Regions from separate parts of the Methylobacterium nodulans ORS 2060 genome, predicted to be linked through region 1. Evidence: riboswitches for the same ligand, from Rfam matches in the RefSeq annotation. Region 1 holds a riboswitch; each other region holds the start of a gene.
The links. A riboswitch is a leader RNA that binds a small molecule or an ion and turns the genes downstream of it on or off. The one in region 1 is predicted to bind cobalamin.
Positions count from the first base shown of each region.

Region 2: it holds a riboswitch for cobalamin, as region 1 does, so the genes downstream of both, MNOD_RS14855 (TonB-dependent siderophore receptor) here and MNOD_RS06790 (TonB-dependent receptor) in region 1, are expected to answer to the same signal.
Region 3: it holds a riboswitch for cobalamin, as region 1 does, so the genes downstream of both, MNOD_RS10350 (CbtB domain-containing protein) here and MNOD_RS06790 (TonB-dependent receptor) in region 1, are expected to answer to the same signal.

Region 1 covers NC_011894.1:1,489,007-1,496,622, reverse strand. Annotated here, with positions in the region: gene MNOD_RS06810 (ABC transporter ATP-binding protein) at 1-1,007, opposite strand, end outside; gene MNOD_RS06805 (2-hydroxyacid dehydrogenase) at 1,269-2,228, shown strand; gene MNOD_RS06800 (AprI/Inh family metalloprotease inhibitor) at 2,225-2,989, shown strand; gene MNOD_RS06795 (iron-containing alcohol dehydrogenase) at 3,051-4,232, shown strand; gene MNOD_RS46200 (hypothetical protein) at 4,201-4,365, opposite strand; cobalamin riboswitch at 4,597-4,789, shown strand; gene MNOD_RS06790 (TonB-dependent receptor) at 5,049-7,166, shown strand; gene MNOD_RS06785 (PepSY domain-containing protein) at 7,188-7,616, shown strand, end outside.
Region 2 covers NC_011894.1:3,234,646-3,242,261, forward strand. Annotated here, with positions in the region: gene MNOD_RS14840 (hypothetical protein) at 1-2,000, opposite strand, end outside; gene MNOD_RS14845 (hypothetical protein) at 2,506-3,516, shown strand; gene MNOD_RS41510 (FkbM family methyltransferase) at 3,444-4,589, shown strand; cobalamin riboswitch at 5,334-5,541, shown strand; gene MNOD_RS14855 (TonB-dependent siderophore receptor) at 5,670-7,616, shown strand, end outside.
Region 3 covers NC_011894.1:2,249,382-2,256,997, reverse strand. Annotated here, with positions in the region: gene cobN (cobaltochelatase subunit CobN) at 1-155, opposite strand, end outside; gene cobW (cobalamin biosynthesis protein CobW) at 237-1,271, opposite strand; gene MNOD_RS10360 (DUF1636 family protein) at 1,268-1,624, opposite strand; gene MNOD_RS10355 (CbtA family protein) at 1,636-2,367, opposite strand; gene MNOD_RS10350 (CbtB domain-containing protein) at 2,450-2,626, opposite strand; cobalamin riboswitch at 2,658-2,856, opposite strand; gene cobU (bifunctional adenosylcobinamide kinase/adenosylcobinamide-phosphate guanylyltransferase) at 2,936-3,469, shown strand; gene cobO (cob(I)yrinic acid a,c-diamide adenosyltransferase) at 3,472-4,080, shown strand; gene MNOD_RS10335 (outer membrane protein) at 4,241-5,095, opposite strand; gene MNOD_RS10330 (cobyric acid synthase) at 5,388-6,839, shown strand; gene MNOD_RS10325 (hypothetical protein) at 7,378-7,616, shown strand, end outside.

The sequences.
Region 1 (7,616 bases):
GCGATGCGCTCGCGGAAGACGCAGGCCATGTCGCGGCCGAGATCCTTGACGACGTCGGTGCCCGCGCTCTCGCCGGGCGGGCGCACCAGCACCAGGGTCTCCGAGCCGGTCGGCTCCACCACCGCCACCTCGACCGGCACGCCGCCCTCGCCGAGGCGCACATGCTCGGGCCGCAGGCCGTAGATGGCACGCTGGCCATCCGCCGGCCGCGCGCCGCGCGTCGGCAGCGGCAGGGTGAGGCCGCCATCCGTGCGGAAGCCCGATCCGGTCACGGTTCCCTTCAGGAAGTTCATCGCCGGCGAGCCGATGAAGCCCGCCACGAACAGGTTGTCGGGCCGGTCGTAGAGGTCGAGGGGGGCGCCGATCTGCTCCACCACGCCGTCATGCATCACCACGATCTTGTCGGCCATGGTCATGGCCTCGATCTGGTCGTGGGTGACGTAGACCGTGGTGGTGCGCAGGCGCTGGTGCAGCTCCTTGATCTCGGCCCGCATGGCGACGCGCAGCTTGGCGTCGAGGTTCGAGAGCGGCTCGTCGAAGAGAAACACCTGCGGGTCGCGCACGATCGCCCGCCCCATGGCGACGCGCTGGCGCTGGCCGCCCGAGAGCTGGCGCGGGTAGCGGTCGAGGAGCTTCTCCAGCCCCAGGATCGCGGCGGCGCGGTTGACCCGCGTGGCGATCTCGTCCTTGGGCGCCTTCCTGAGCTTCAGCGAGAAGGCCATGTTGTCCCGCACGGTCATGTGCGGGTAGAGCGCGTAGTTCTGGAACACCATCGCGATGTCCCGCTCCTTCGGCGGCACCGCGTTGACGACGCGCGACCCGATCCGGATCTCGCCCGCCGTGATGTTCTCAAGCCCCGCGATCATCCGCAGGAGCGTGGACTTCCCGCAGCCCGAGGGGCCGACGAGGATCACGAATTCCCCATCCTGGATGTCGATGGAGACGCCGTGCAGGATCGGCGTGGTGCCGAAGGATTTCTGGACGTTTCTGATCTCGAGTCCGGCCATCGCCTCTTCCTCCCGTCGGTCAGGCCCCGGCCCGGAGTGGCCTGCGGGGGTGAATGACGGAGCGGCAGCGCTGCCACAAGCAGGCGACGGATTCGTGACGACGCGGCGCGTCGGGCTTCATCGCGCTTCCTTCCCTAAGGGTGGGCGGCTTGCCGCCTCTCATCGTTCGGGGCCATCATCGGTTGCCACGGGCGCGAGATCAAGCGCCCGCCACCTGCATCCATCGTCGGATGCAGAGAGGCCGATGAGAGGGAGACGCGCTTGAAGTCCACCGACCTGCTGATGCTGCGGCCGATGATGCCGCTCGTCACCGAGAGCCTGGAGCGCCTGTTCACCCTGCACAGGCCCGAGCCGGGGACGGATCCGGAGCGGCTGCTCGCCGAGGTGGGTCCGCGGGTGAAGGGGCTGGCGGTGAGCGGCGTTCGGGTGGACGGGGTGCTCCTCGACCGGCTGCCGGCGCTGGAGATCGTCGCCAATTTCGGCGTCGGCTACGACACGATCGACGCCGTGGAGGCGAATCGGCGGGGCGTCGTCGTCACCAACACGCCGGACGTGCTCACCGACGAGGTGGCGGACCTCGCGGTCGGGCTGCTGCTCGCCACCGTGCGGCAGATCCCGCAGGTCGACCGCTACCTGCGCGCCGGCAAGTGGCTGGAGAAGCCCTATCCGCTCACCGGCACCCTGCGGGGGCGGCGCGTCGGCATCCTGGGGCTCGGGCGGATCGGGCGGGCCATCGCCCACCGGCTGGAGGCGTTCGGCGTCGCGATCGCCTATCACGGGCGGCGGCCGCAGGCGGATGTGGCTTACGCCTATCACCCCTCGCTCATCGACCTCGCGCGGGCGGTGGACGTGCTGATGGTGGTGGCGCCGGGCGGGCCGGAGACGAAGGGCATCGTCAACCGGGAGGTGCTGGAGGCTCTCGGCCCCGAGGGCATCCTGATCAACGTCGCGCGCGGCAGCCTCGTCGACGAGGAGGCGCTGATCGCGGCGCTCCAGGACGGCACGATCCAGAGCGCGGGCCTCGACGTCTTCGCCGACGAGCCGCGGGTGCCCGCGGGGCTGATCGCGCAGGAGCACACGGTGCTGCTGCCCCATGTGGGCTCGGCCTCGGTCCACACGCGCTCCGCGATGGGTCAGCTCGTGGTGGACAACCTCGTATCGTGGTTCTCCGGCAAGGGGCCGCTCACGCCCGTCGCCGAGACGCCCTGGCCGCGGCCGTGACCGCCCGCCTCCTTGTCGCCCTCGCGGTCCTCACCCTCGCGGCCGCCTCGCCGCGGGCGGCCGGGGCGGATCCCGCCCGGCCGCGCACCGACGCGGAGGCGCTGGGCACCTGGACCCTCGCCCTCGACGGCAGCTACCGGCGCTGCGTCGTGACGCTGACCAGCGAGGCCGCTTCGGGCGGCCACGCGCTGCGCTTCCCGGCCGGCTGCCGGCGGGCGCTGCCGATCCTCAACGGGCTTTCGGCCTGGCGGCTGGAGGACGGGGCGCTGCGCTTCCTCGACCCGGAGGCCAAGCCGGTGCTCGACTTCGCCCTCGCCGAGACGCCGGGCGCTCTCAAGGCGGCGGGCTCGGGCGAGACCTACGCCCTGGCACCGGAGGGGCCGCGGGCCGCTCCCCCTCTCCCGCCGGTCACGCCGGTCGCGCTGCCCCAGTCCGCGCCGGCCGCGAAGCCGCCGCCGGACCTCTGGCCGACACCGCCCGCCGCGCCCGAGGGGGTCGCGGGCGTCTACGCGCTCGACCGCTACGCCGAGACGGAGACCTGCCGGCTCGCCCTCGATCCCGGGGCGCTCCGGGTGCTGGAGGGCTGCCGCGACCTCGGCCTCACGGTGTTCGACCCGGTCTCCTGGCGCTACGAATCCGGCCGGCTCACCCTGATTGCCCGGCGGGGCCACGTGGTGACGCTGCTCCCGGTGGGCGAGGGCCGCTGGCGTCGCGAGCCGCAGGTCGGCATGGCCTTCGTGCTGCGGCGGGTCGCGCCGTGACCCGCACCGGTCTCGACAAGGATCCGTCCGCCCGCGTCGCCATGCCTTTCGAGGTCGCCCCATGACCCCCTTCACCTTCCAGACCTGCCCCAACATCCTGTTCGAGCCCGGCGCCACGGCGAAGCTGCCGGAGATCATCGGGCCGCTCGGGGCGCGGCGCATCCTGCTCGTCACCGACCGGGGCGTGCGGGGAGCGGGGCTGACCGCGCCGGCCGAGGCCGCGCTCCAGGCGGCCGGGCTGAGCGTCGGCATCTATGATGCGGTGGTGGCCGACCCGCCTGCGGCGGTCATCGAGGCCGCCGCGGCAAGGGCACGAGCGGAGGGGACGGACCTCGTGCTCGCGATCGGCGGCGGCTCGGCCCTCGATACGGCGAAGCTCGTCGCCTATCTGGCGCGCAGCGACGAGCCCCTCGACGCGCTCTACGGCGTCGGGCTCGCCAAAGGGCAGCGCCTCCCGCTCGTCCTCGTGCCGACCACGGCCGGGACCGGCTCCGAGGTGACGCCGATCGCGATCGTGACGACGCCGACGACCGAGAAGAAGGGCGTGGTCTCGGCCGCCCTCCTGCCCGACTGGGCGGTGCTCGATCCGGACCTCACCCTCGGCCTCCCCGCCTCCGTGACGGCGGCGACGGGCATCGATGCGATGGTGCACGCCATCGAGGCCTATACGAGCCGCCACAAGAAGAACCCGATGTCGGACCAGTTCGCCCGGCAGGCGCTGACGCTCCTGGCGGGGAACATCCGCACCGCCTGCCGGGAGGGCTCGGACCGTGCGGCACGGGGAGCCATGCTGCTCGGCTCGATGCTCGCCGGCATGGCCTTCGCGAACGCGCCGGTCGCCGCGGTCCACGCGCTCGCCTACCCGATCGGCGCCCTCTTCCACGTGCCGCACGGGCTCTCGAACGCCCTCGTGCTGATGGGCGTGATGCGCTTCAACCTGCCCGCCGCGCAGGCACTCTATGCCGAGCTCGCTCCGATCCTCGACCCCGCGGCAGCCGGGCTTCCTCCGGCGGAGGCCGCCTCCCGCTTCGTCGAGAGCCTCGGGGCGATCTGCCGCGATTGCGGCGTGCCGGATTCGCTCGCCGCGATCGGCATCGGCGAGGCGGATCTGCCGCGGCTCGCCACCGACGCCATGAAGCAGACCCGCCTCCTCGTGAACAACCCGCGGGAGGTCACCTACGCGGATGCCATCGCGATCTATTCGGAGGCGCTCACAGGACGAGCCAGACCAGAACCTCGGTGACCAGCGTGGCGGCGATCGCGAGCCCGAGCGCGGTCAAGGTGGGAAGATCGCCCGCGGCAGTGCCAGTCGCCAAGCGGACCTGCGGGGCGGGCACGGTCTGGGCAGCAGTCGAAGTCAGAACCTGAGCGCTCATCGGGAGATCCTTGCACGGAGAGACGGCTGGAACGGCGTCGTCCGGATTCGTCTTGGCCGGGCGGGCCGCGCCCTGCCTTGATCCGGATCAAGCCCGCCGCCCGGGGGACCCGGTGAGCCGCGACGGTCGCCGCGGATGGCAGGCGAGGCTCGCGGGCTCCGGCGGAGCGCGGCCCGGCGTCAGCGCCCTTGGCCGCGGTCCGGCAGCGATTGACCGCGGGGCATCCGTACGGCTACGCATGCGGCGACGGTTCCCCTTGGGGATCAAAAGGGAACGCGGTGAGGGCTGGCGCCCGAGGCCGCGGCTGCCCCCGCAACTGTAAGCGGCGAGCCCTCCATCACCACGTCACTGGGGTCTGCCCTGGGAAGACGATGGGGGGCGGCGACCCGCGAGCCAGGAGACCTGCCGTCAGCCGTGGTCACACGCGAGCACGCCGGGCGGGGTGTCCTGGTGGAAGCCGGAGCGGGCGCGCGGCGGCCGTCGGCTTGAGCTCGCGGTGACGTGCCACATGCGTCGCCTGTCCCGCCTTGCCTGCCGCTGCCCGCCGACATGCGCCCCGCTCCGCTGCCGCAAGGCACCGCAGAGACTGGGATCGTCGCCGCCGGACCATACGTAACGTTATAACGTTACATTCTGCGCCGCTTCGGCTAAGGACGGGTCCGACGCCCCGCTTCGGATCCCGCATGACCGCGCTCCGCTCCTCCCGCTTCTCCCTCTTCGCCCTCCTTCTCGCCGTGCCGGCCGGCGCCGAGGAGATCCCCCTCGACATGATCGAGGTGGCCGGCCGCCTGCGCGAGGGGCCGCCGCCCGGCCTCGCCCTCTCCGCGCCGGCCCGCTCCGGCAGCCGCCTCGGGCTGACCCCGCTGCAGACCCCGGCGAGCCTCGACGTGATCTCGGGCGAGACCATCCGCGCGCGCGGCCAGACCACCATCGCGGATGCGGTGACGCAGAACGCCACCGGCATCACCAGCATCGCGCATCCCGGCAACGGCAATCTCTCCTTCACCAGCCGGGGCTTCGCCGGGCCGGGCTCGGTGCAGCAGCTCTACGACGGCACGAGGCTCTATGTCGGGGCCGGCACCGTCACCTTCCCGTTCGACCCCTGGTCGGCGGAGCGGATCGAGGTGCTGCGCGGGCCCGCCTCCGTGCTCTACGGCGAGGGCGCCATCGGCGGCGTGATCAACGTGGTGCCGAAGAAGCCGGTCTTCACGCCCGTGAACGAGGCACAGGCCGCCCTCGGCTCGGACGGAACGGCGCGGCTCGCCCTCGATTCGGGCGGGCCCATCGGCGAGGCGATGGCCTATCGGCTGAACATCAGCGGCAACCGCGCCGACGGCTGGGTCCGGCCGGACGGCGACTTCCGCAACCTCGCGCTCTCCGGCGCGGTCACCTGGCGGGCCGCGCCCGATCTCAGCCTCACCCTGTCGCACGACCTCGGCTACAACGAGCCCACCCGCTACTGGGGCTCGCCGCTGATCGGCTCCCGCGTGCCGGAGCGCATCCGCTTCACCAACTACAACGTCGCCGATGCGCGCATGGCCTGGCTCGACAACTGGACGCAGCTGCGCACGGAGTGGAGCCCGAGCCCGGACGTCACCATCCGCAACACCGCCTACCGGCTCTCCGCCGAGCGGCACTGGCGCGACGTCGAGCAGTACACCTTCCAGCCGGCGACGGGGCTGATCCGCCGCAGCGACTACATCGAGATCCTCCACCATCAGGAGCAGATCGGGAACCGCTTCGACGCGACTGTCCGCGGGAGCCTGTTCGGCCTGCCCAACACCGTGGTGGCCGGCTTCGATGTGAACCGCATCGCCTTCGACCGCGACAGCAACGCGCCCTTCGAGGGCGTGAGCTTCGTCAACCCCTTTCTCCCCGTGCCGGGCTCCTTCCTCAACCTCGCCGGGACGCGCCGGGACATCATCTCGCGGGTGAACCAAGCCTCGGTCTTCGCCGAGGACCGGCTGGAGCTGACGCCGCAGCTCGCGCTGATCACGGGCGTGCGCTTCGACGCGCCCACCGTCTCCGTCGCCCGGCCGCTCGCCGGCACCGCCTTCACCAAGACCTTCGAGTCCCTGAGCTACCGGGTCGGCGCCGTCTACAACCCCGTTCCCGACCTCGCGCTCTATGCGCAATACGCGACCGCGGCCGATCCGCTCGGCAGCCTCATCACCACCACCGTCTCGCAGGCGCAGTTCGACCTCGCCACGGGCCGGCAGGTCGAGGTCGGCGCGAAGGGCATCTTCGCGGGAGGCCGAGGCGAGTGGACGCTGGCCGCCTACCACATCGCCAAGGACAACCTGCTGGTCCCCGATCCCGACCGGCCGGGTGAGTCGCGGCAGGTCGGCCGGCAATCCGCGCGGGGCGTCGAGGCGGCCCTGTCCTTCGCCCTCGACGATCACTGGCGCATCGAGGCCAACACCGCCCTGCTCCAGGCGCGCTACGACGCCTTCTCCGAGCGGGTGAAAGGGCAGGTGGTATCCTACGCCGGCAATGTTCCGAAGGACGTGCCCCAGCGCGTCACCAATGTCTGGATCGCCTACGCCTTCGCGCCGGGCTGGGTGGCGCGGCTCGGCCTCAACAATGTCGGCCCGGTCTTCAGCGACTTCGCCAACACCGCGCGCCGGCCCGGCTACACGCTCGTCAATGCCAGCCTCGACTGGCAGGTGACGCCGGATTCGCGCCTGTCGCTGCGCGGCTACAACCTCACCGACCGGATCTACGCGGTCTCGGGCAACACCAATTCCTGGCTGCTTGGGCCCCCGCGCTCGGTCGAGCTTGCCTATCAGGTGACGTTCTGACGGATGCGGTGGTCCAAGCCCATGAAACGGTGGCTGCATCTCGGCCATCGCTGGCTCGGCATCGCGGCCGGGCTGTTCTTCGCCGTCTGGTTCGTCTCCGGGCTGGTGATGCTGTTCGTCGGCTTCCCCGCCCTGACGGAGGCCGAGCGCCGGGCGGCGCTGCCGCCGCTTGCCCTCGATGCGGTGCGGCTCGGGCCGCAGGAGGCGCTGGCGGGGCTCCCCGGTTTTCCGGCCGCCTTCACCCTCTCCATGCGGGACGACGAGCCGGTCTACCGCCTCACGGGGCCGGATGGCCGCCGGCTTGTGCTCTCCGCGGTCACGGGCGCGCCGCTGCCGCCGCTGAGTGCGGAAGCGGCGCTCGCCCTCGCCCGCCGACACCCGGCGGCGCGGAACGTCGAGGATCGCGGCGTGGTGGAACGCGACCAGTGGACCGTCACGGCACGCTACGAT
Region 2 (7,616 bases), 1.7 Mb from region 1:
CCGGCCGCGACCACCGCCGGCGCCGGATGCGCCATCAGCTGCTCGATGGCCTCCGGCATGAGGGGCATGCGGTCCGTCGACCACAGGGCCGCCATCCGCGCGCGAACGAGGCGAAGCAGCGCCTCCGTGCCCTCGTCCGGCGCTGACGGCCGCTCCAGGAGCCATGCGACGAGCCGGCCGGCCAGCGCCTGCCCCGCGGCACCCGCGACGCGCCGCTCGCGTGCCCAGCGCAGGACCGGCTCGGCGAGATCCTCATGCGGGCAGAGGAGCGCCCCGAGCGCGAGATCGGGATCGGACCACGGCAGCGTCGAAAAACCATCGATGCGGGTGGCGGCGAGGCGCCTTGCCTCGGGCGCCTCGGCCGCAAGCAGGGCGGCAAGCAGCGCCGGGTCGGCGTCGCCCGCGGCGAGCCGGTCGCGCGCCTCCGCGAAGCCGATCCCCTGCGCCGCAATGTCAGTAGCGCGCAGGAGGCGGGCGAGCGCAGCGGGCGGCGCGGCGCGCAGGAAATCGGGCGCGGCCTTCAGCAGCCGCACGCCGAAACGCGAGACCGGCTCGCAGGCGCTGTCGGCGGCGAGGTCGAGGGCGAGGTCCGGCCGCGCGTCCCACAGGGACGGGAAGGCTTCCGGGCGGGTGCCGGGGGCCTCGCCGCGCGCCGGTGCTTCCTGCGCCGTGAGGCTGCCGTAGCGCAGCCGGATGGCCGGATCGTTGCGGCAAAGGAGCTGGCTTGCCGTCCAGTTCCGGGCGAGCGGGCCCGAGACCCGGTCCTCGCGGCTCCAGCGCCCGTTCTCTTCCCGCCGCCAGGAGGTGCGGGTGGTCGGCCGTGCCATGTCCTGCGGGCGAAGCGACAGGAGAAAGGCCGCCGCGAGTTCGGCGAAGGCCGGATCGGCGACCTCGGCGCGCTTGCGCAGCGCGCGCCAGATGCGGCGCTTGAAGTAGAAGAGCGTCGCCTCCGACAGGCCGACGCGAGCGTCCGGCGCGCCGTGGACCTCGGCGATCGGCACCGCCATCCTCAGCTCGGGCACGTAGGGCCGCCCGCTTCCCGAGCGGCGTGCGGAATACATCGGCTGCGCGGTCTCGAACCGGTGGGCGGTCACCGCGAACAAAACCGCGTCGTCCGCCATCTCGGCGTGCTTGAACAGGCGCCGCAGCCCGATGAGGTAGGGGGGCCGGGCCGGCAGCCGGAGCAGCGTCGCGGCAAGCGCGGCGTGAAGCGCCGGATCGCCCTGCGCCATGCGGCCGAGCACCACCAGGGTATTTCCGACCCGCACGGGCTCGCGTCCGGCGAGGTCCGTCAGCGCGCCGAGGAGGGCGTCGGGGTTGCGTGCCTGCGCCGCGCGGGCGACCGGCTCCGGCAGATCGCCGCCGCCGTCGGGCCGTCGCGCGTCGCCCGCGAGCGGGGAGACGAGGGCGAAGCGGGCGAGGTCGCGCACAATCGTCTCGGTGGCGCCCGCGGCGATCGCCTCCAGGGTGGGCGCCGCGCCGCCGCCGGCGGCGCGGGCGAGCGCCCAGACCAGGGAGTAGCTCGCCCGCGCCGGGCCCTGCCGCCCCGCGAGCGCGATCAGCGCCGGCCCCGCCGCCGCCAGGCGCAGCTCGCCGATGCGCCAGACCAGCCGGTCGAGTTCCTTCGCGGGCCAGGGGCTGCGCAGGCAGGCTTCGAGCCGCGCCATGAGCACATGCCCGCGGCCGCCGAGCGCCGCCGCATCGCCCGGAGCGCCCCGGGGCTCGGCGTCGAGCCCCGCCGCCGGCTGATCCACCCGGCGGTAGCCGCCGTTGAGCTTGGACACCACGATGCTGTCGAACAGCCTGTCGGCCGCCTCGCGCGTGATGGGGGCCGGCGTCTTCGATCCCTCCCGCAGGAGCGCGCCGCGGCGGCCATACCGCACGTTGACGAGGAAACGGTGGTCGGAGGCAAGAGCGTCGTTCTCGACCAGATCGACCTCGTAGAGCTTGTCCGAGGTTCCGTCCTTGAGCCAGAGCCGAACCGATCGGACAATCCTCATGCCTTCCCCACAGAAACCTTGGGCGCCGGCGGCGGACTGTATCGGCACAGATACATCTGCGTAAGCGCTTTTTGCGGCCGCTTGAGCGCCGATCAGGTCCACGACCCGGGCGACAAGATCGACGGGTTCTGGTGAGGTACGGTGCGGTCTAGCGCGCAAGGTATGTCGCGCAATCGAACGCGCCTGGCAAGCCGATCCGAGCTTGCGCGCAAGGGGGTGTCGCCGTGGCCCGAATGCCGTTGCGTAATCGACGTTGCTCGAATAAACTGGAGTACTAGCACCGGTTGAATGACCCAGGCGGCCGGCTGGGGGGAGCAGAGCGCATGAGAAAAATACCCGCGTAGGCAACGATACAGCGCCCGCCCGGCCCTCGGCGGAAGTCTAATCAAGGAATTTAAGTCTAGTCAAGGAAATTCATGTAATGAAAATCGCAGCACGCCTTCTGCGGTTATGGATCGTCTTTGCCCGCAAGCAGCCGTTACCGGGCAACGAAAGAGAGAGGACGATGATTTCTGACGAAACGATCGTGGAATGGGCCCGCATTCTTCAGTCGGGAAATCATGCGGATCAGGAGAACCTCTACAGCTACATCTTGTCTCGCGCTGCCGAGGAAGACTTCCGGATCGTGCCCCTGCGCATCACTTACTTCATCCACCGCGGCAACGACTTGCAGGCGCTTTTGCGGGTGTCGACGCGGTTCATGTCGTTCCCGGAGTTCTGGGGCCCGTGCCTGAGGCATCTCGCCAACAACGTCTGCATCCACTGCGGCGACCCCCGCAGCGCCGTCCCCTACCTCGACGCGGCCCACCGCGACGGGGCTCTCCCCGGCGAGATGGTGCTGTTCACGGCCGCCCAGCACGTCCGGATCGGCAATGCAGAGCGGGCGCTGAGCCTGATCGCGGAGGTCGAGTCCCGGTTCCCGGAACTCGCCCGGGAGGCGGCGATCCATCGTCAGTTCGTCGATCTCTTCTCACGCTTCGACTACAACCAGGCCAGGCGGATGCTCGATGAGGTCAAGGAGCGGTTCGCCCGCGCCAGCCTCGCCGACCTCGAGAGGGAGATCGTCAGAGCCCTCGACATCGGGTCGCCGTACCTGTTCCTGCGCCTCGGCGACGGTGAGGGATCCTGCACGATCATCGACGCCGATGACGAGGCCGCGCACTGCGACTACTACCGCGCCAACCGCCGCGAGTTCGTCGACATCTGGTTCAAGGACGAGTCGGTCCTCGACGATCCGGAGTTCACCCGGGCGATCGAGGCCTTCAACGAGGCGATCCCGGCGGCGGACTCCCTGGGCGGCATCTGGGCGGAGTTGGTCGACCACGAGTACGGGCTCGGATCCCGGCGCGGCATCGCCTGGGTGGTCAACACGATGCGCAAGGTCCTGATGCTCGCCGACCGCGACCCGGCCTGGGCCGCCAGAACCTCGATGCACACAGCGCTGTGCTGCACTACGACCTGCTGCTCAGCGGCACCCTGGCGCGGCTGCTGCGCGGCCGCAAGCGGGTCGGCTTGATCAGCTGTCATGACGACCTGCCTGAGGCGCTCCGGCGCACCTACGGGATCGGCGAGGTCGAGCACCACAAGGTACCCGGCGAGCAGATCCACCAGGAGACGCTCGGCGCCAAGGCGGTCGAGGGCGCGCACTGGCCGCACCGCTTCCGTGAGCTGTGCGAGGAACTCGACCGCCCGGCCGATCGCCGCGGGCAGCTGTTCCTGGTCGCGGCCGGGATGCTCGGCAAGATCTACGCCCACAAGCTGAAGAAGAGCGGTGCCGTCGTCATCGACATCGGCGCCGTCGCCGACCTCTGGATGGGGAAGATCACCCGGTCGTTCCCCAGCCTCCCGCCGGAGGTTGCGCTCAAGCCGAGATTCCCGCCCGTCGTCTTCGTCGACATCGGCGGGCTCGGCGGCATCGGGCCAGAGTGGCAGCCCTACCTCGAGAGCGTCCGGCCGGTGGTGTTCGAGCCCAACCCCCCAGAGGCGGCCGCCATCCGCGAGCGCATCGCGCAGCGCCCGGGCGGGATCGTTCTCGAGCGGGCGCTGAGCAACCGGGCCGAGCGGCGCACCCTTAACGTCGCCAAGAGCCTCGACTGCACCTCGCTGCTCGCCCCGAACAGCGAATTGCTGCGGCGGTACTCGATCGAGCCCGCTTTCCGGGTCACCCACACGGTCGATGTCGACTGCGTGCGCTACGACACCCTCGTGCGCTGCGGCGAGGCGCCCCTGCCGGAGGTGATCAAGATCGGCGTGCAGGGCTTCGAGTACGAGGTGCTGGAGGGCTTCGGCGACACGCTGTCCCACTGCCTGGGCGTGAAGCTTAAGGCGCACCTCTACCCAATCTACGAGGGCCAGAAGCTCCTGCACGACCTCGTGCGGCTGCTGCAGCCCTTCGGGCTGGCCCTGCGCAGGATCACCCCGGTCGACCATTTCGACGGCGACGTCGTCGAGGTGGACGCCTGGTTCACCTGCGACGCCGCGCGGACCGCGGCGCTCGACCCGGAGAGGGCCGCGAAACTCGCCTTCATCGAGACCGTCTGGGAACTTCCCCCGCACCGGCGGGTGTTCGGACCGGACCAGTTCGCCTGAGGCGACAGGCGAGCCGCGAGAAACCCGGCGCGGTTCACTCCCATCGGATCCGTCCTCCGTTGGATCAAGACCTGCTTCAGGGTGGACCATTGCCGAGGTAGAGATCAGCCATGACAGGATTGGCGGCATTGATCCTCAGTAGATCCCGCTGGATTCCTGCCATGGCCCGCCGATCTGATCTCAGAAGTGATAGTTGATGCCGGCCTTCACGATGTGGTCGGTCAGTTCTATCTTGTCATTGCCGATCTTGAAGTCCTGAGTAAGTCACACATAATTGTATTCACCTTTGAGCGACAGATTGTCGGTGAGGGCATGCTCGATGCCGGCACTGACCAGGTAGCCGGTCTTCCACTTATTGCCGGCGGCCGTGCCAATGGGTCCCCTTGCACCAAGTTCCATCGTCGCAAGGCCGGCCGTGCCATAGACGAGCGTGCGATCGCAAGCGCGTCGTTCTCGACCAGATCGACCTCGTAGAGCTTGTCCGAGGTTCCGTCCTTGAGCCAGAGCCGGGCCGATCGGACAATCCTCACGCCTTCCCCACAGAAACCTTGGGCGCCGGCGGCGGACTGTATCGGCACAGACACATCTGCGTAAGCGCCTTTGCGGCTGCCGCGGAGCGGGCGCCCGGTCCTGCGGCCCCCGCTCGCGGCATCCCTGCCGGGAAGGCTGTGCTCTCCGGGTCACATAAGTCGTAACAATATTACATTACATGCCGCAGCGTGTTGACCCGCCGCCTCGTCGCGGCAAAGGTCTCGTTGCCAAGGTTCCCGTGGGTTCGTGCCTGCGGGATAAGAGGGAATTCGGTGGGCTCTCAAGGAGCGAAGCCGAAGCTGCCCCCGCAACTGTAAGCGGCGAGCTCTGCCGAACACGGTCACTGGTGCGTAGCACTGGGAAGGCCAGGCAGAAGCGGCGACCCGCGAGCCAGGAGACCTGCCTTGGCATGGTCACGACTCTCGGGCGGGGTGTCCCGGTGGAGCGCATGAGCGGTGCGGCACTCCCAAGGCCCATCCGCGCAGGCAATCCCTGGGCGAACGCTCGACAACCTTGAGCGCACCAGTGAGTTTTCGTCTGAGCCCGGCCATGATCCAACAGCCCTCTCCCTGCTTCGGGGAGCGCACGAGACGATCGTCGGTGCGCCTCCGGCGCAGGCCGCACTGGGTGCTCGCGGCGGCCGTGGCCGTCGGCGCGCCCGGGTCGGATGCGTTCGCGGAGGAATCGACCATCGCCCTGGAGGAGGTGGTGGTGGAGGGGCGCGGGCCCGGCGCCCCGACAGCGGCCTCGGGCGCGATCAGCCTGATCGGCCCGACACCCGGTTTCCGCGCCGATCGGGCGGTGAGCAGCACCAAGACCGACACGTCGCAGCGCGACGTGCCGCAGGTCGTCACCGTCGCCCCGCGCGAGGTCATCACGGATCTCGCCGCCACCCGCGTCGACCGCGTCTTCAACTACACGCCGGGCGTGGCGCAGCAGAACAATTTCGGCGGCCTGACCCTGTTCAGCTACGCGGTGCGCGGGGTGGCCACCTCGGAGATCTACAAGAACGGCTTCCCGCTCAACCGCGGCTATCCGCCCCCGCCCGACACCCAGAACGTCGAGCGGATCGAGGTGCTCAAGGGGCCGGGCGGCGGCCTGTTCGGCCGCAGCGACCCGGGCGGGCTCGTCAACATCATCACCAAGCAGCCGACGGCCGAGCGCTTCGTCGAGATGGGCGGCCTGTGGGGCTCCTTCGAGCAGGTCCGCGGCACCCTCGATGCGGGCGGCGCGCTCAACGAGGAGGGGACGCTCCTCTATCGCCTCAACCTCGCGGCCGGGCGCCAGAACAGCTTTCGTGATTTCGTCGACGGCGACCGGCTCCTCGTCGCCCCGGTGCTGAGCTGGCAGGTCACGCCCGATACCAGGATCACGGTCGAGACCGAGTTCCTGCGCAACCGCGTCGTCTTCGACCGCGGCGTGATCGCGATCAACCGGCAGCTCGGCTTCCTGCCGATCTCCCGCTTCCTCGGCGAGCCGGGCCAGAGCGTGAACCAGTCCTCCGACGCGATGCAGGTGCGCGTCGACCACCGCTTCGACGCCGACTGGCAGATGCGGCTCGCCACCTACCTCAACACCGGCTCGCTGGTGGGCGAGGCCGCCGAGGTCCGCGCCATCGCGGCCGATAACCGCACGGTCTCCCGCGACCGCAACTTCCGCGACTACCGCTGGGACGTGGCGATCGGCCAGGCCGAACTCGTCGGGCGCTTCGACACCGGCGGGATCGGCCACACCCTGCTCCTCGGCTTCGAGCGCGAGAGCACCGACAGCCGCACCGTGTCTCCCCGCTCGAACTTCCGCCAGAGCCCCTACGCCCTCGACATCTATGCGCCCGTCTACGGCCAGGCGCGGCCGCCGCTGACGATCCCGCGCAACACCCTGGAGCGGGTGACCAACACCGCACTCTACGCGCAGGACCAGATCGTGCTGAGCCCTGAGTGGAAGGCGCTCCTCGGCGTGAGGTTCGACTTCTTCGAACAGTCCTTCCTGGAGCGCGTCCCGCGCGGCCTGACCGAGCAGTCGCGGGTCGCCGCGACGCCGCGGGCGGGCCTCGTCTACCAGCCGCTGCCGGACCTCGCCCTCTACGCCAATGTCGGCACGAGCTTCCGGCCGAATATCGGGGTCGATGCGGCGGCGGCCGCGCGCTCCGGCCCGTTCGAGCCCGAGACCGGCCTCGGCTACGAGGTGGGCGCGAAGCTCGACCTCTTCGGCGGAGCCCTGAACCTCACAAGCGCGGCGTTCCGGGTCGAGCGCGAGAACGTGCTCACCCCCGATCCCGCCAACAGCGGCTTCTCGCTCGCGGCGGGTGCGGTGCGCAGTCAGGGCTTCGAGCTGACCGCGGCCGGCCAGCTCTCGCCGGAGCTGAAGATCCTGGCGGGCTACGTCTACGCCGACGCGGTGGTGACGAAGGACAACGTGCTGCCGGTGGGCGCAGCCCTCATCAACGTGCCGCGGCACAGCGGCAGCCTGCTCGCGGTCTACGAGGTGCAGGAGGGG
Region 3 (7,616 bases), 760 kb from region 1:
GGCATCAGCCGGCTCGCCTCCGCCTGGGCCGCGGCGAGGCCCACCAGATCCGAATCGGTGAAGGACAGGGCCACGACATCGCCGGGCGCCTGGCCCAGATCCACCGCCGCCTCGCCCTCGTCGAGGGACACCGTATCGACGCGCAGGAGATGCATCAGGCGCCACCCTGTCCCAAGGCCCGGGGCGCCGCCCCGGGACCCCGCCAGAGGGCTCCCGCCCTCCGGACACCCGTGATCCTAGCCCTGCAGGGCTGCCGTGACCGCATCCCGGTCGAAGCCCGACAGGCCGATCACCATCAGCCGCCCGTCGCGCGGCTCGCCCGCATGCCAGGGCCGGTCGTAGTGATGCGCGATGCGCCGGCCAACCCCCTGCATCACCAGCCGCATCGGTTTCCCGGCCACGGCGCAGAAGCCCTTGATGCGCAGCACGCCCGGCACCTCCGCGGCCCGGGCCACCCGGGCCGCGAGGTCGTCCGGCGAGCCCGCCGCCCCGACCGGGATCGCCACGCTCTCGAAATCGTCATGGTCGTGGTCCTCCTCGGTCTCGTGATGCGAGGGCCGGGAGGCGAGATCGCTCTCCGCTTCGGCCTCGAGGCCGAGCAGCACCCGCGGGTCGATCGCGCCATGCGCCGTCTCGACGAGCTTCACCGCCCGCGGCAACTGCGCCTCGATCTCCGCCCGCACCCGCGCCCGGCTCTCCGGGTCGAGAAGGTCGCCCTTGTTCACCACGACGAGGTCGGCGCAGAGGAGCTGGTCCTCGAACACCTCCTCCAGCGGGTTGTCGTGATCGACGGATCGGTCGGCGGCGCGCTGCGCGGCCAGCGCCTCCGGATCCTCCGCGAAGGCGCCTGACGCCACCGCCGGCCCGTCCACCACCGCGACCACGCCGTCCACCGTCACCCGCGAGCGGATCGCCGGCCAGTTGAAGGCCTGGACCAGGGGCTTCGGCAGGGCGAGGCCCGAGGTCTCGATCAGGATGTGCTCCGGGGGTTCCGGCCGGTCGAGGAGCCGGTTCAGGGCCGGCACGAAGTCGTCCGCCACCGTGCAGCAGATGCAGCCGTTCGGCAGTTCCACCACCGCATCCTCGTCGCAGCCCGGCACGCCGCAGGAGGCGAGCAGGGAGCCGTCGAAGCCGACATCCCCGAACTCGTTGACGATGATCGCGAGGCGCCGCCCGTCATTGTGCTCCACCACGTGGCGCACCAGCGTGGTCTTGCCCGCCCCGAGGAAGCCGGTGACGATCGTACAGGGAATCTTCTGAAGCAGATTCATGCGGAAAACGGGGGGATGCGGGCGATGACGCCCTTGCGAAAGGCTTCCGGCCGCTCGCGCCAGGGCACGAGACCATCCGGCGCGGCAGTGTAGCGCGACAGCCCGTCGCGCAGGATGGCGGGGGCGCTCGCCGGGTCGAGGTCGCCATAGACGTAGGTCCAGCGGCCAGGCGAGGAGACCGCCACCGTGCAGGGCCGCTTGCAGACCGACAGGCACTCCACCGGCTCGACCCGCACGCCCTCCCCGGCCAGGGTTTCGGCAAGCGTAGCGTGCAGGCGGGCGCCGGCCCGTGGCCCGTCGGGCGGATCGGATTCCGCCCGACAGGTGGTGCAGACATAGAGGGTGACGGCCATGCGCCCGGTCCTCACGCCGCAGGCTTGCGGGCGACCGCATCCCAGGCCCAGCCGAAGGCGAGGCCCAGCACCGCCCAGAAGGCGAAGGCGACAGCGATCGAGCGGGCCGCGAACTGCGCCGCGACTGCGGCCGGCAGCGCGCTGCTCTCGGCCACGTGCGGCGCCCCCCAGACATGCGGGGCCACGATCAGCGCGAGCCCGGTCGCCACCGCCAGTGCGCCGCCCCGGATCGCGACGAGATAGAGGCCCGCCGCCGTGGCCAGCGCGGTGGCGATCCACCAGGTCTGCCGGAGCGCCAGCGCCTCCCCGCCCATCCCGGGCAGTTCCGGCGGCAGGCCGATTGCCGGCGCGAGGCTCGCGGCGAGGAAGCCGCCGATGGCGAAGCGCAGGGCCTCCCCGCGCGTCACCGGGCGGCCCGTCGCCAGCAGCACCGCCCCGAGGAGCAGCGCATAGCCGACCCCGCTCACCAGCGTGGCGAGCGCCGTGAAGGCGAGCCGCGGCAGACCGGGCGCCGGCTGCCACTCCTCGGTCTCCGCGCCGGCCCCGTGGCCGGCCCCGTGCTCCGACCCCGCATGGGCGAGCACGATCAGCGACGAGGCCTGCACGGGCTCCAGGCTCGCATGGGTCTCGTACTTCTCCGCTTCCAGGATCAGCGGCGAGGTCAGGGCGAATTGCAGCCCGGACGCCACGCAGGCGGCCAGGAATCCCGCGACGAGGGCCGCGGAGAGCAGTCGGATCGTCATGGCGGCAAATCCCGCATGGGCGAACGCCCGCGCGGCGCCGAAGCACCGGGCGGGGCGAGCACCGATGTGAGCGAGCGGTCGCTCAGTGGCAGGGGAAGTTATGCGCGTGGCGCCAGTCGTGCGCGGCATTGTGCAGCGCGGCCGCCGGCGAGAAGCCCGACATGAAGAGCAGGCCGAGCCCGAGGATGGCGGCGACGAGCACCGCATTCAGCCGTTCGCCGGCGAGCACGGGAGAAAGGGTACGAGTGACAGCGACCATGACGAACTCCTGCCGCCCCGCCGGCGGCGTCGAGAGGAAGCGGGTGACGGCAGGTCTCCTGGCTCGCGGCATTGCGAGAGGTGCCCGCCGCCTTCCCGGATCGCTCCAGTGGCCGATGGCGGGCCCGCGCCGCTCACAGTTGCGGGGGCAGCCGCGGCTTTCGGGGATCAGCCCCGTCCCGCGTTCCCTTTTCACCTCGTTGCCGAGGCACCGTCGCGGGAGACCGTAGCGGGTCGGGCCCGGGCTTGCAATCCGCGCGAGGGCGGCCGAAGGGGAGCACGGCTTGGATTTATGGAGGAGGGGCTTTTTGTGGCGGGTGAGGCGACGAGGGGGCCGCGGCTGACCCTGGTTCTCGGTGGCGCCCGCTCGGGCAAGAGCGCCTATGCGGAAAGCCTTGTCCAGGCGGAGCCGGCGCCCTGGATCTACGTCGCGACCGCGCAAGGCTACGACGATGAGATGCGGGCCCGCATCGCCGATCACCGGGCCCGCCGGCCCGCCGGCTGGGAGACGCGCGACGCCCCGCGCGACCTCGTCGGGGTGCTCGGTGCGACACCGCCCGGACGGCCTGTCCTCGTCGACTGCCTGACCCTGTGGCTCAGCAACGCCCTGCTGGACGAGGCCGATCTCGCCGCCAAGACCGGGGCTCTCGTCGCGGCCTGCACGCGCCATCCCGGGCCTCTGGTCCTGGTCTCGAACGAGGTCGGCTTCGGCATCGTGCCAGACAACGCGCTCGCCCGGCGCTTCCGCGACGAGGCCGGGCGCCTGCATCAACGGCTCGCCGCCATCGCCGACCGGGTCGTCCTGGTGGTGGCGGGCCTGCCGCTCGTGGTTAAGGGAGAATGAGGATGGACAGCGACGACGAGGCCGCCCGACACCGCGCCAAGATGATCAAGCGCAAGGCGGTTCAGGACGCGGAGGTGGCGGGCAAGACCATCGAGAAGGGCCTGCTCATCGTCCATACCGGGCCGGGCAAGGGGAAGTCCACGGCGGCCTTCGGGCTGATGCTGCGGGCGCTCGGCCGCGGCTGGCGCGTCGGCGTGGTGCAGTTCATCAAGGGCGCCTGGGAGACCGGCGAGCGCCTCGCCCTCGACCGGTTCGGCGATCAGGTGGCGTGGCACACGATGGGCGAGGGCTTCACCTGGGAGACCCAGGACCGGGCGCGGGACGTGGCGGCCGCCGAGGCCGCCTGGGCCCAGGCCCAGCGACTGATGCAGGACGGCAGCATCCGCCTGCTCATCCTCGACGAGCTCAACATCGCGCTTCGCTACGAGTACCTGCCCCTCGACGAGGTGGTGGCGGTGCTGCGCGAGCGGCGGCCCGACCTCCACGTGGTCGTCACGGGCCGCAATGCCAAGCCCGATCTCGTCGCGGCCGCCGATCTCGTAACCGAGATGGGCCAGGTCAAGCACCACTTCGCCGCGGGGGTGAAGGCGCAGGAGGGGATCGAGTTCTGATCCCCTCCCGGTGACGGCTCATACCACCGGTCATTTTCTTGTGACCGGTGGTTCCGTTCTCGAATTTTCGCCAAGCCGCAGGCTTGGTGTCGACAATTCGAGATGGCTCAACGGCCCGCTGCGTCAGCATCTGCTGCGTCAGCAGCCCGGGCCGTTGGTATCAAAGTCCGCTGAACTTGTAGTTGAACCCGGCCCGCACCAGGTTGCCCTCGGTGCGGAAGCGCGACGTGAAGGAGCCGGGCGAACCGGCGAGGCCGGTGTTGTTGATCAGCACGTTGCGGCTGCCGAGGTCGTAGTGGAGGTACTCGGCCTTGATCGTCACGGCGGCCGACTGGACGCCGATGAGGCTCAGGACGTTGAGCCTCGCGAGGAAGCTGTCGTCGGGGATCGCGTACTCGATGCCGCCGCCATAGGCGAAGCCGGTCCTGAAGTCGGTGATCTGGCCCGTATAGGCGACCACGCCGCCGGGGTTGAAGAAGGTGGCGCCGGTCGTCACGTCGCCATACGCAAGACCACCGAGGCCGTAGACGAAGAAGCGGTCGAAAGCATAGCCGGCGCGCCCGACCAGCGTGCCGAGCCAGCCAAGGCCCTGCCGGTAGGCGCTCCCGAAGACCGGAACCGTCGGGCTCAGATAGCCCCGGTTCTTCTCCAGGTCGGTCCAGGCCCAGTCGGCCTGGACGCCGACGACGACGCCGCTGCCCGGCGTGAACTGGTAGTTGTAGCCGAAGCCGCCGCCGATATTGGCGAAGCCGTCGACCTCGGTGAAGATCCTCGGCGCCCGGACGAGGCCCGCGACGGCGGCCGCATTGACCGCCGTGTTGCCGACCGTGGTGATGCGCGTGCGATCGGTGAAGACGTAGTCGGTATGGAGGCCCGCATAGAAGCCCGTCCAGGTGAAGACCGGGACCGGCGTGAAGACCGGCGGCGGCGGCTCGCGGCGGGGCAGATCGGCCGCGCTAGCCGCGCCGGCGAGGAGCGCCGTGGCGGCGCCGGTCAGGAGAACAGTCTTGAACATCGGCGCACGTCCGGGTTGATTGCACGGATAAGTGCGACATTAGCGCGAAGCGTGGCCGTCACCTATGGCCGGCGGGCCACACTCCCGGGCAAGTGGCGCGCTTCGTGGCGGAGGGCGGGTCTGCTGGAGGATGTCCAGGAGAAGTGGACACCATTTCTCCGTCCGGACATACGACATAGGGAAAGCCGAGCCGCCCCGGGGTCCCATGGGCGGGGCCCGCCTGCGCGCAAGCGCCTGCCCGGCGAGGGACGCGGATCCGCGAAAAAAACTGCCGATGACCGCCCGAACCCTGATGATCCAAGGCACCGGCTCGGATGTCGGCAAATCCCTGATCGTGGCCGGCCTTTCGCGAGCCTTCGCGCGGCGGGGCCTGCGAGTGCGACCCTTCAAGCCGCAGAACATGTCGAACAACGCCGCGGTGACGGCGGAGGGGGGCGAGATCGGGCGGGCGCAGGCCCTTCAGGCCCGGGCCGCTTGCGTGGCGCCCTCCGTCCACATGAATCCCGTTCTGCTCAAGCCGCAGAGCGAGACCGGGTCGCAGGTGGTGGTCCAGGGCCGCCGGGTCGGCACCGCGAAGGCGCGGGAATACCAGGCCTGGAAGCCGCGCCTGCTCTCGGCCGTGCTCGACAGCTTCGACCACCTGCGGGCGGAGGCCGACCTCGTCCTCGTCGAGGGGGCGGGCTCGGCCTCCGAGGTCAATCTGCGGGCCGGCGACATCGCCAATATGGGCTTTGCCCGCGCGAGCGGGACGCCCGTGGTGCTCCTCGGCGACATCGACCGCGGCGGCGTGATCGCGAGCCTCGTCGGCACGAAGGCGGTGCTCGATCCGGACGATGCCGCGATGATCCGCGGCTTCCTGGTCAATCGCTTCCGGGGCGATCCGAGCCTGTTCGCCGATGGCATGGCACTGATCGCGGCCCGCACCGGCTGGGCCGCCCTCGGGCTGATCCCGCATTTCCCCGAGGCCGCGCGGCTTCCCGCCGAGGACGTGCTCGGGCTGAAGGGCTCGGTGCGCCCGTCGGCGCGCCCGGGGGCCCGGGTGATCGCGGTGCCGGTGCTCCCCCGCATCGCCAATTTCGACGACCTCGATCCGTTGCGGGCGGAGCCGGGGGTGAGCGTCGTCCTGGTGGAGCCCGGGCGCCCGCTGCCGGCGGAGGCCGACCTCGTCCTCCTGCCGGGCTCCAAGACCACGATCGCGGACCTCATCGCCTTCCGGGCTGAAGGATGGGACATCGACCTCGCGGCGCATGTCCGGCGGGGCGGCCGGGTGCTCGGCCTCTGCGGCGGCTACCAGATGCTCGGCCGGCGGATCGAGGATCCGCACGGGATCGAGGGCGAGGTGCGGGCCGTGGACGGGCTCGGTCTCCTCGACGTCGTGACCGTGATGACGCCGGACAAGCGCCTCGCCGCCGTGACCGGCGCGAGCCTGCCCGACGAAACCCCCTTCTGCGGCTACGAGATGCATCTCGGCGAGACGCGGGGGCCCGACGCCGCGCGCCCGCTCCTGCGCTTCGCGGATGGTCGCCCGGACGGGGCGGTATCGGCGGATGGCCGGGTCTGCGGCACCTACGTCCACGGTCTCTTCGCGGATGACCGCCAGCGCGCCCTCTGGCTCGAGCGGCTCGGCACGTCCTCCGCGGGAGAGGCGTACGAGGCCGGGATCGACGCGGTTCTCGACCGCTTGGCCGAGCATCTCGAACGGCACGTCGCCTGCGATGCGCTCCTCGCCCTCGCGGCGGGGTGACAGGGCATGCGAATCGGTCGTGGGACGGCGAGGGACGGATGACACCGGCTGAATGAACGCCCCCTATGGCAGCCCCACCGGCCTTCAATCGACCCTGAGGTGCGTGGAAGCGGCTCCGCTCCTCATGCTGAGGCGTGAGCGAAGCGAGCCTCGAAGCACGGCTGACCGATGTTCCCAGCCACCCGGATCTTGGATGAACGTTCAGGGGTGCTTCGAGGCAGCCTGCGCGATCTTCGATCGCCAGTGCGATCTGCGATCGCCTGCACCTCAGCATGAGGAGCGGAGCCGCTTCCACCCACGTCAGTTTCGATCGAGGCATCTGTGGGGCCGCAGGGCCGCCTTTGAGGCTCGTCGTGCCGGCGGCAACGAGCAGAAGACCGTCGAACTTGAGGCCTTCCGGCGACAGCCGGCTTTCGGCTAAGTTGGGCTTCCCCGTCGACGGAAAGCTGCAGGCGACCCATGTCGCTCAAGCCCCCGGCCGGCGAGGCCGGGAAGGGCCGCCACAGCCTCGAATCCGGCCGCTAGGATCGGAGCACCCGTGACCCTCGCCGTGACCAGCCCGCTGCCTGAGAGCGCCCGCCGCGATGCGGGCCCCTGGTGGCGCGCGGTCATGCGGGCCGTCGCGCTCGTCCTCGTCCTGCTGCTCGCCCTCCCCGCCCCGGAACCCTCGGCTCGCGAGGCGCCAAGCCACGCGGCCATCCACCCGGCCCTCGTGGTCGAAGGCGCGAGCCCTGACGCGCCGAATCCCGGCCTCCTCGCCCATTGCGTCCACTGCGC